One region of the Vreelandella vilamensis genome, then DNA from elsewhere that is predicted to be linked to it. Evidence: predicted binding sites of a transcription regulator. Region 1 holds the regulator's gene; each other region holds the start of a gene.
What was found. Region 1 encodes sigma-54, which starts transcription at its own class of promoters, with help from an activator protein. Its sites were predicted from a motif close to TGGCACNNNNNTTGCTNT; they were not measured.
Positions count from the first base shown of each region.

Region 2: QC823_RS06630 (DUF3305 domain-containing protein) is a predicted target of sigma-54. The motif match lies at 1,271-1,288, and genes of this name have one in related genera.
Region 3: urtA (urea ABC transporter substrate-binding protein) is a predicted target of sigma-54. The motif match lies at 810-827, and genes of this name have one in related genera.

Region 1 is NZ_JARWAN010000004.1:90,453-92,723, reverse strand. It holds gene QC823_RS03750 (PTS sugar transporter subunit IIA) at 1-104, opposite strand, end outside; gene hpf (ribosome hibernation-promoting factor, HPF/YfiA family) at 109-417, opposite strand; gene QC823_RS03740 (RNA polymerase factor sigma-54) at 504-1,922, opposite strand.
Region 2 is NZ_JARWAN010000008.1:19,988-22,258, reverse strand. It holds gene mobA (molybdenum cofactor guanylyltransferase MobA) at 1-316, opposite strand, end outside; gene QC823_RS06635 (formate dehydrogenase accessory sulfurtransferase FdhD) at 313-1,215, opposite strand; gene QC823_RS06630 (DUF3305 domain-containing protein) at 1,339-1,779, shown strand; gene QC823_RS06625 (DUF3306 domain-containing protein) at 1,776-2,271, shown strand, end outside.
Region 3 is NZ_JARWAN010000027.1:7,334-9,604, forward strand. It holds gene QC823_RS14010 (outer membrane protein OmpK) at 1-610, shown strand, start outside; gene urtA (urea ABC transporter substrate-binding protein) at 1,024-2,271, shown strand, end outside.

The sequences.
Region 1 (2,271 bases):
TTTTGGGCGATAAAGGTGCTGAAGAACTCCAGCACCCTTTTTTTGCTGCCCCCAGGGACATCGTAAAGCACGCGCTCCGGGGGGAGTATCGTTTCCAATGTCATTAGCTTACCGTGCACCAGCGCCTTGGGCGCGTGCCTGTGCTTTTTCTTTGTGTTTGACGAGTTGGCGATCAATTTTATCCGCCAAAGCATCGATAGCAGCATACATGTCGATATCGGTTGCTTCAGCGTGCAAATCTGCACCGGCTGCATGAAGCGTGCATGCGGCTTGCTGGCGCTCTTTTTCTACCGACAACGTCACCTGAACGGTTGTGATATTGTCATAGTGGCGCTCAACACGAGCCAGCTTTTCGTTGACATAGTCACGCAAGGCGTCAGTCAGTTCTACATGATGACCGGTGATATTGACTTGCATTGACGTACTCCTTATCTATCGGACTGTCTTTCGATTGTAACCCTTTTTTCTATTAAGCAAAGCCCTTTACGGCAGATTCCGATTAACTAGCGTAATCGGCGTCGTTCACTCGAAGAGGGAATGCCCATGGCTTCGCGGTATTTCGCGACGGTGCGACGTGCCACGTTAATATCTTCATGACTCAAAAGCGTGACGAGTCGACTGTCCGATAGGGGTTTTTTCGCCGGTTCTTCCTGTATTAGCTTTTTGATTCGTGCGCGAATTGCTGTGCTGGAGTGGCCTTCACCCTCTTGACCGCCGCTGACTTGGCTAGAGAAGAAGTACTTTAGTTCAAACACACCGCGCGGCGTATGCACGTATTTTTGCGTTGTGACGCGTGAAATCGTGGATTCGTGCATCTCAACAGCTTCTGCAATATCGGCCAAGATCAGCGGTTTCATGGCTTCCTCGCCGTACTCAAGAAAGTCAATCTGGCGCGCAATGATCTCGCGTCCTACGCGCAGCAAAGTATCATTACGGCTTGTTAGGCTTTTGATTAGCCAGCGGGCTTCTTGCAAATGTTCTTTGAGAAATTGGTTGTCTTGGCTTTTGTCGGCACGCTTGATCAAGCTAGCGTAGTCGGGCTGAATGCGCAGCCGGGGCATGGCGTCAGGGTTGAGGGTTAAATGCCAGCCTTGTTCATCATGGTGAATGACCAGATCGGGTATTACATAACCGCTTTCGGCGTTGCCAAAGGTGCTGCCCGGACGTGGGTCAAGACTTCTGATGAGCTGTATCACGTCATCGAGCTGCTCGTCATCGAGGCTTAGGCGGCGTTTTAACAGGCGTCGATCGTCACGGCCGAGCGCTTCTAAAAACTGCCGCACTAGCCTGCGAGCCGGGATTAAAAGGGGGGTATCGTCGGGTACGGTGGCAAGCTGTAACATCAAACATTCGCGCAAGTCGCGAGCAAACACACCGGTAGGTTCAAACTGCTGGAGGCGAAGCAAGACGCTTTCGATATCACGCTGGTTAACTCCGTCCACGTGCTGGTGGCGTAATCCATCGCGTAGTTCGTTAAGTGGCTGCAGCAGGTAGCCATTATTGTCCACGGCGTCGATCAACGTTTCCGCGATAAGCTGCTCGCGTGAGCTAAAATCCGTCATTGCCAGCTGCCAGATCAGGTGGCTTTGCAGGCTTTGGTTAGGCGTGTCACGTTCAAAATCGTGGGCATTGCTGCCCCCACTTAATGCGCTACTGAAGTCTTGATAGGTATCTGACCATTCACTATCCACGGAGAGTTCGCTGGGGATGTTGTCCTCCCAGCCAGCTTCTTTCTGCTCGATGATGGCTTGCTCGCTGAATTCCTCTTCTTGCTCGAGCATCGGATTGGCATCAAGTGCTTGCTGAATTTCCTGGCGAAGTTCCAGCGTCGAGAGCTGCAATAGGGCGATGGCCTGTTGCAGTTGAGGTGTCATCGTTAGCTGGGTACCAACACGCAGTTGAAGGGACGCTTTCATGACCATTCGCAGGTAACCACTACACTAGAGAAAGGCTCCACACTAAGGCCCGTTGAACCTGTGTGCAACTAGCAATAAGCATGCCGCCTGCAAAATACGTGCCACGATTTTGATTGATGCGGGGATTATCCGACAGCGCGTAAAATCACTTCCTGAGTCGCGAAGCGCGAAGGGAGTGGATACAAGCGTAGCATCCATCGGTTGCCCTTGCTGTCTGTTTGCACAGTGCTATACTCCTATCGTCAACACGACCTACCGAGGGGCACTCGGGAAGTATACGTCTGTGGAGACGATGTGAGACCTGGGGGATAGGCGTTGGTTCGTCACCGTAAAAATCCCCATGGGATTTTGCGGC
Region 2 (2,271 bases), on a different contig from region 1:
GAAGCGCCGGCGTATCGCAGGGGGTGATAAGTAGCCACGGCGTTTTTGCCGCGCGCAAACCGCTGTAAATCCCCATCAACGGGCCTTGAAAACCGCCCTCGGCGTCTTCGATCACACGATCAGCGAAGGGGAGGTAAGCGTCGATGTTACGGTTGGCGTTGACGAGTAGCTCCGCCACGTGACCCCGCAGGCGCAGTCTCACGTGCTCAACCAGCGGTGTGCCGGCAAACGGCTCTAATCCTTTATCGCGGCCGCCCATGCGGCGGCCCTGGCCACCGGCGAGAATCATGCCGGTGATGTCGCTTGCAGGGATCATGAACGGGCCTCCGTGGTGGCGTCAGCGCTGTTAGCCATTGCTGGCGCTGAGAGTTCTTTTGAGCTGCGCTCTTTGGGTGGACGCGGCGGAATGGCGTCGAGCGTCAGACGGCCGTCGGCGTTGAGCGCTTGAAAATTTTTGCCTTTAGCGCGGGCGATCAGCATCACGCCAAAGCGCTCGGCAAGTTCGACGCCTTTTTGCGTCACGCCGGAACGCGATACCAACACGCTGATGCCCATCTGGGCGACTTTAAGCACCATCTCCGACGTCAAACGCCCGGTGGTGTAGAATATATCGGCGTCGTTACTTTCGGCTTCATGCAGCCATTGGCGCCCGGCAAGGGTATCCACGGCGTTGTGGCGGCCCACGTCTTCGACGAAATCAAGCACTTCGGCCTGACGGCACAGCGCGCAGCCGTGAACGGCGCCGGCGCTGCGGTACGTTTCGTTGTAGGCGTTGAGGTTTTTCAATAACGCGTAAAGCGTTGATTGCGCAAGCGGCGTTTCCGGTAACGCCGTGAGGGAGGTCTGGTCGAGTAGCTTGCCAAATACCGTGCCTTGACCGCAGCCGGTGGTCACAGTGCGCTGGCCTAAGCGCTCATCAAGGTCGTCGGGCAAATGGCGCGTGGCGACGACCGCGGCTTCCACGTCCCAGTCCACTTGCACGGCAATCAGGTCTTCCGCTTGGCGCAAAAGCCCTTGATTGCGCAGGTAGCCAACAACCAGCGCCTCCGGGTCATCGCCAAGGCTCATCAGCGTGACGATTTCGCGCTTATTGAGGTATATCGTCAGCGCCCGCTCGGCGGCAATCGCCTGCTCGCGGGTATCGCCGTAGGCGTCGAGCACCTGCACCTGCGTGGTGGCGGGTAAGCGGGCATGACTTAACGCAATTGCGGGCATCCGGCGTTCCTCGCTTATTTTAATACTTGAGTAAAATTGTCGATATTGACGATGATGGCGCCCTGTGTGCTTACTTGTCTAGCCTAGTGTTTGATTTCACTTGCCGACGGGAGAGATCGCGTGATGTCTGACAATACACGGCCGCTGAGCGTAACGCTTACGGCAGAAGAGAAGCACGTGGGTAAGTTTCGCCTGCGCCAATGGCGAATTGATTCGCTCACGCCTGGCGAAGAAGGCCCTTACACGCTGTGGCTGCAGCTGACCATGACCGAGCGCGCCGCTTACCGTTTTAACCTAACCTCGCAAGCACCGCGTTTATTTGTGCGTGCCGGGTTTACCGGGGAGGACCCATCGCCTGATGCCATCAGCGCAAGCCAAGACGTCGCCGCGAGCTGGATGGACGGCGAGCAGCAAGTGCTGGAAGCGCCGATGCCGATGGCGATTCAGATGTGGATCGAAGGGTATCTTGCCCGCCACGGTGAGGCGCCACCCGAAGGGCGCAAGAAAAAGCGCAAAGGGGCTGGCCGTGCCAAAGAACAGCCAACCAAGGAGAATCCGCAATGAGCCGTTTTGAACGCTGGTCGCGGGCCAAGCGCGGCTTGCCCGTGGACGAGGTATCTGATGACACTCCGTCGCGCGTTGAAACGCCTCCCCTTGAGAAGGCGGTCACGTCCGCAGAAAATGAGTTTAAGGATTCCGAACGTTTCCATCAGGTGGAAGAGGGCAGTGAAGAAGGAGGTGATGCGGCCGATGAAACACACGAGGCCACCGCGCCGCTCGAGCCGGGAAGCTTGGATCACACGCTACCTGACCCCGACACGTTAGCCGCAGGGAGTGATTTCAGCGCTTTTATGTCACCCGGAGTGAGCTCGGCGCTGCGGCGAAAAGCGCTTAGGCGGCTGTGGTCGACCGGTGATTACAACGTGCGCGATGGTCTTAACGATTACGATCACGACTTCAAAGCACAAATGAAGCCCATGGCGGCGGAGATGGCCGATAAAGTGCGCCAGTGGACCAAAAAAGTCGAGGAAGCGCTGGATGAGAAGCCCGCAGAGC
Region 3 (2,271 bases), on a different contig from region 1:
CACGGATACCTACGTCACCTTTGAGAACGTGACGGCGCATAACTGGGGCGGCACGTTTTTTTTTGTGGACCGCAATCAAGGTCGCGGCGCCGCCAATGACGATGACGACCTTTACGGCGAATTCTCTCCCACACTGAGTTTGAGCTGGCTCAGTGATGTGGAGCTAGGCCGCGGCGCGCTAAAAGACATATCGCTGGCAGGTACCTACGAGTTTGGCGGAGGCACTGACGCTACCAACGTGTTAACGGGGTTGAGTTTTGCCTGGGACGTACCGGGAACGATCTACTTCAACACTGCATTTTACTACGTTAACAACAGCGAAATCAGCGATGACTGGCAGGCTACGCTCACCTGGGGTGCGCCGTTTGAGCTGGGGGCTTCACGCTTTTTGTTCGACGGCTACATCGATTACTCCTCGGCCGCGTCGGACCACAAAGCCGATTTCCACTTTAATCCGCAGTTGAAGTGGGACTTGGGCCACTACTCGGGCAATCCGGGCGTACTTTATGCCGGTATCGAGTATTCCTATTGGCATAACAAATACGGTGTCGGTGAGGATTTAATGGACACCGAAAGCGCGGTGAGTGCGTTGGTGAAGTTTCACTTTTAACGTGTCGCATGATCTTTAAGCCAACGCCTGCTATCCAGCGGGCGTTGCTGTTTTGGTGCAATGCCTAAATAGGGTGCAGGCGGCGCTTTTTTTTTAGGGCGTGATAGCGCTGGATTAAGGTGCGTAGTGGTGCTAGTTCAGCGCTGTATTTTTTCTCAAAAGCTTGATTTTAAAAGCTAAAAAATTATCTGCGTCAAAATGGCGCGCTCCTTGCAAAGTCTATGGGCTAGTGACTGTTTCCGCTTTGCGGATTCACCACCCACACAAAAAGCCCGCTATCGGGGTGCAAGGAGTCTTCCATGACGACTTTCAAAAAGCCTTTCTTTAAGAACGCTTTCTCCAAGAACACTTTTTCTAGGCGTGCCTCCAGTCAGCCTGTCTTGCTGAAAAGCGCGTTATCCAAAAGCGTCGCCATGGCGGTGCTGGCCAGCGCCGTGATGGGCGCTAGCGCTCAGGCAATGGCCCAGGAGCAAGACCCGATTAAAGTCGGTATCTTGCATTCGCTCTCCGGCACCATGGCGATCAGCGAGACGGTGCTGAAAGACACCGTCGAAATGCTCATCGAGCAGCAGAACGCCGAGGGCGGCTTGCTCGGCCGCGAGCTGGAAGCGGTGGTGGTGGATCCGGCCTCCAACTGGCCGCTGTTCGCCGAAAAGGCTCGCGAACTGCTGGCGCAGGAAGAAGTCGATGTGATTTTCGGCAACTGGACCTCGGTATCGCGCAAATCGGTGCTGCCGGTGGTCGAGGAGCTTAACGGTCTGCTGTTCTACCCGGTGCAGTATGAGGGCGAAGAGTCTTCCGAGAATGTCTTCTACACAGGTGCGGCGCCTAACCAGCAGGCAATCCCCGCGGTTGACTACCTGATGAACAACGTCGGCGTCGAGCGCTGGGTGCTGGCGGGGACCGACTACGTCTACCCGCGCACCACCAACAAGATCCTCGATGCCTACCTGAAAAGCCATGGCGTCAGCGACGACGACATCATGATCAACTACACGCCTTTCGGTCACTCCGATTGGCAGAACATCGTTTCCGAGATCAAGCAGTTCGGTAACGAAGGCAAGAAAACCGCCGTGGTATCCACCATCAACGGCGATGCCAACGTGCCTTTCTACCGCGAACTGGGCAACCAAGGGGTCAACGCGGCGGATATCCCGGTAGTGGCGTTTTCCGTGGGTGAACAAGAGCTGTCGGGCATCGATACCGGCCCGCTAGTTGGCCACTTGGCGGCGTGGAACTACTTCATGAGCGTGGATACCGACGCCAACTACGATTTCATCGACGCTTGGATTGAGCATACTGGCGACGAGATGGCCGTAACCAACGACCCCATGGAAGCGCATTACATCGGCTTTAATATGTGGGCTGAAGCCGTGCGCAAGGCTGAAACTACCGATGTGGACGCCGTTAAAGACGCGATTATCGGCGTGACCGTGCCTAACCTCAGCGGCGGCTACGCGGCGATGATGCCCAACCACCACATCACCAAGCCGGTATTGATCGGCGAAATCCAGGACAACGGCCAGTTTTCCATCGTCTGGCAGACACCCTCTACCGTGGCCGGCGATGCCTGGTCTGACTACCTGGAAGGCTCGCGTGACCTGATCAGCGACTGGCGCAAGCCCATGGAGTGCGGCAACTACAACGTAGTTCAAGGCAGC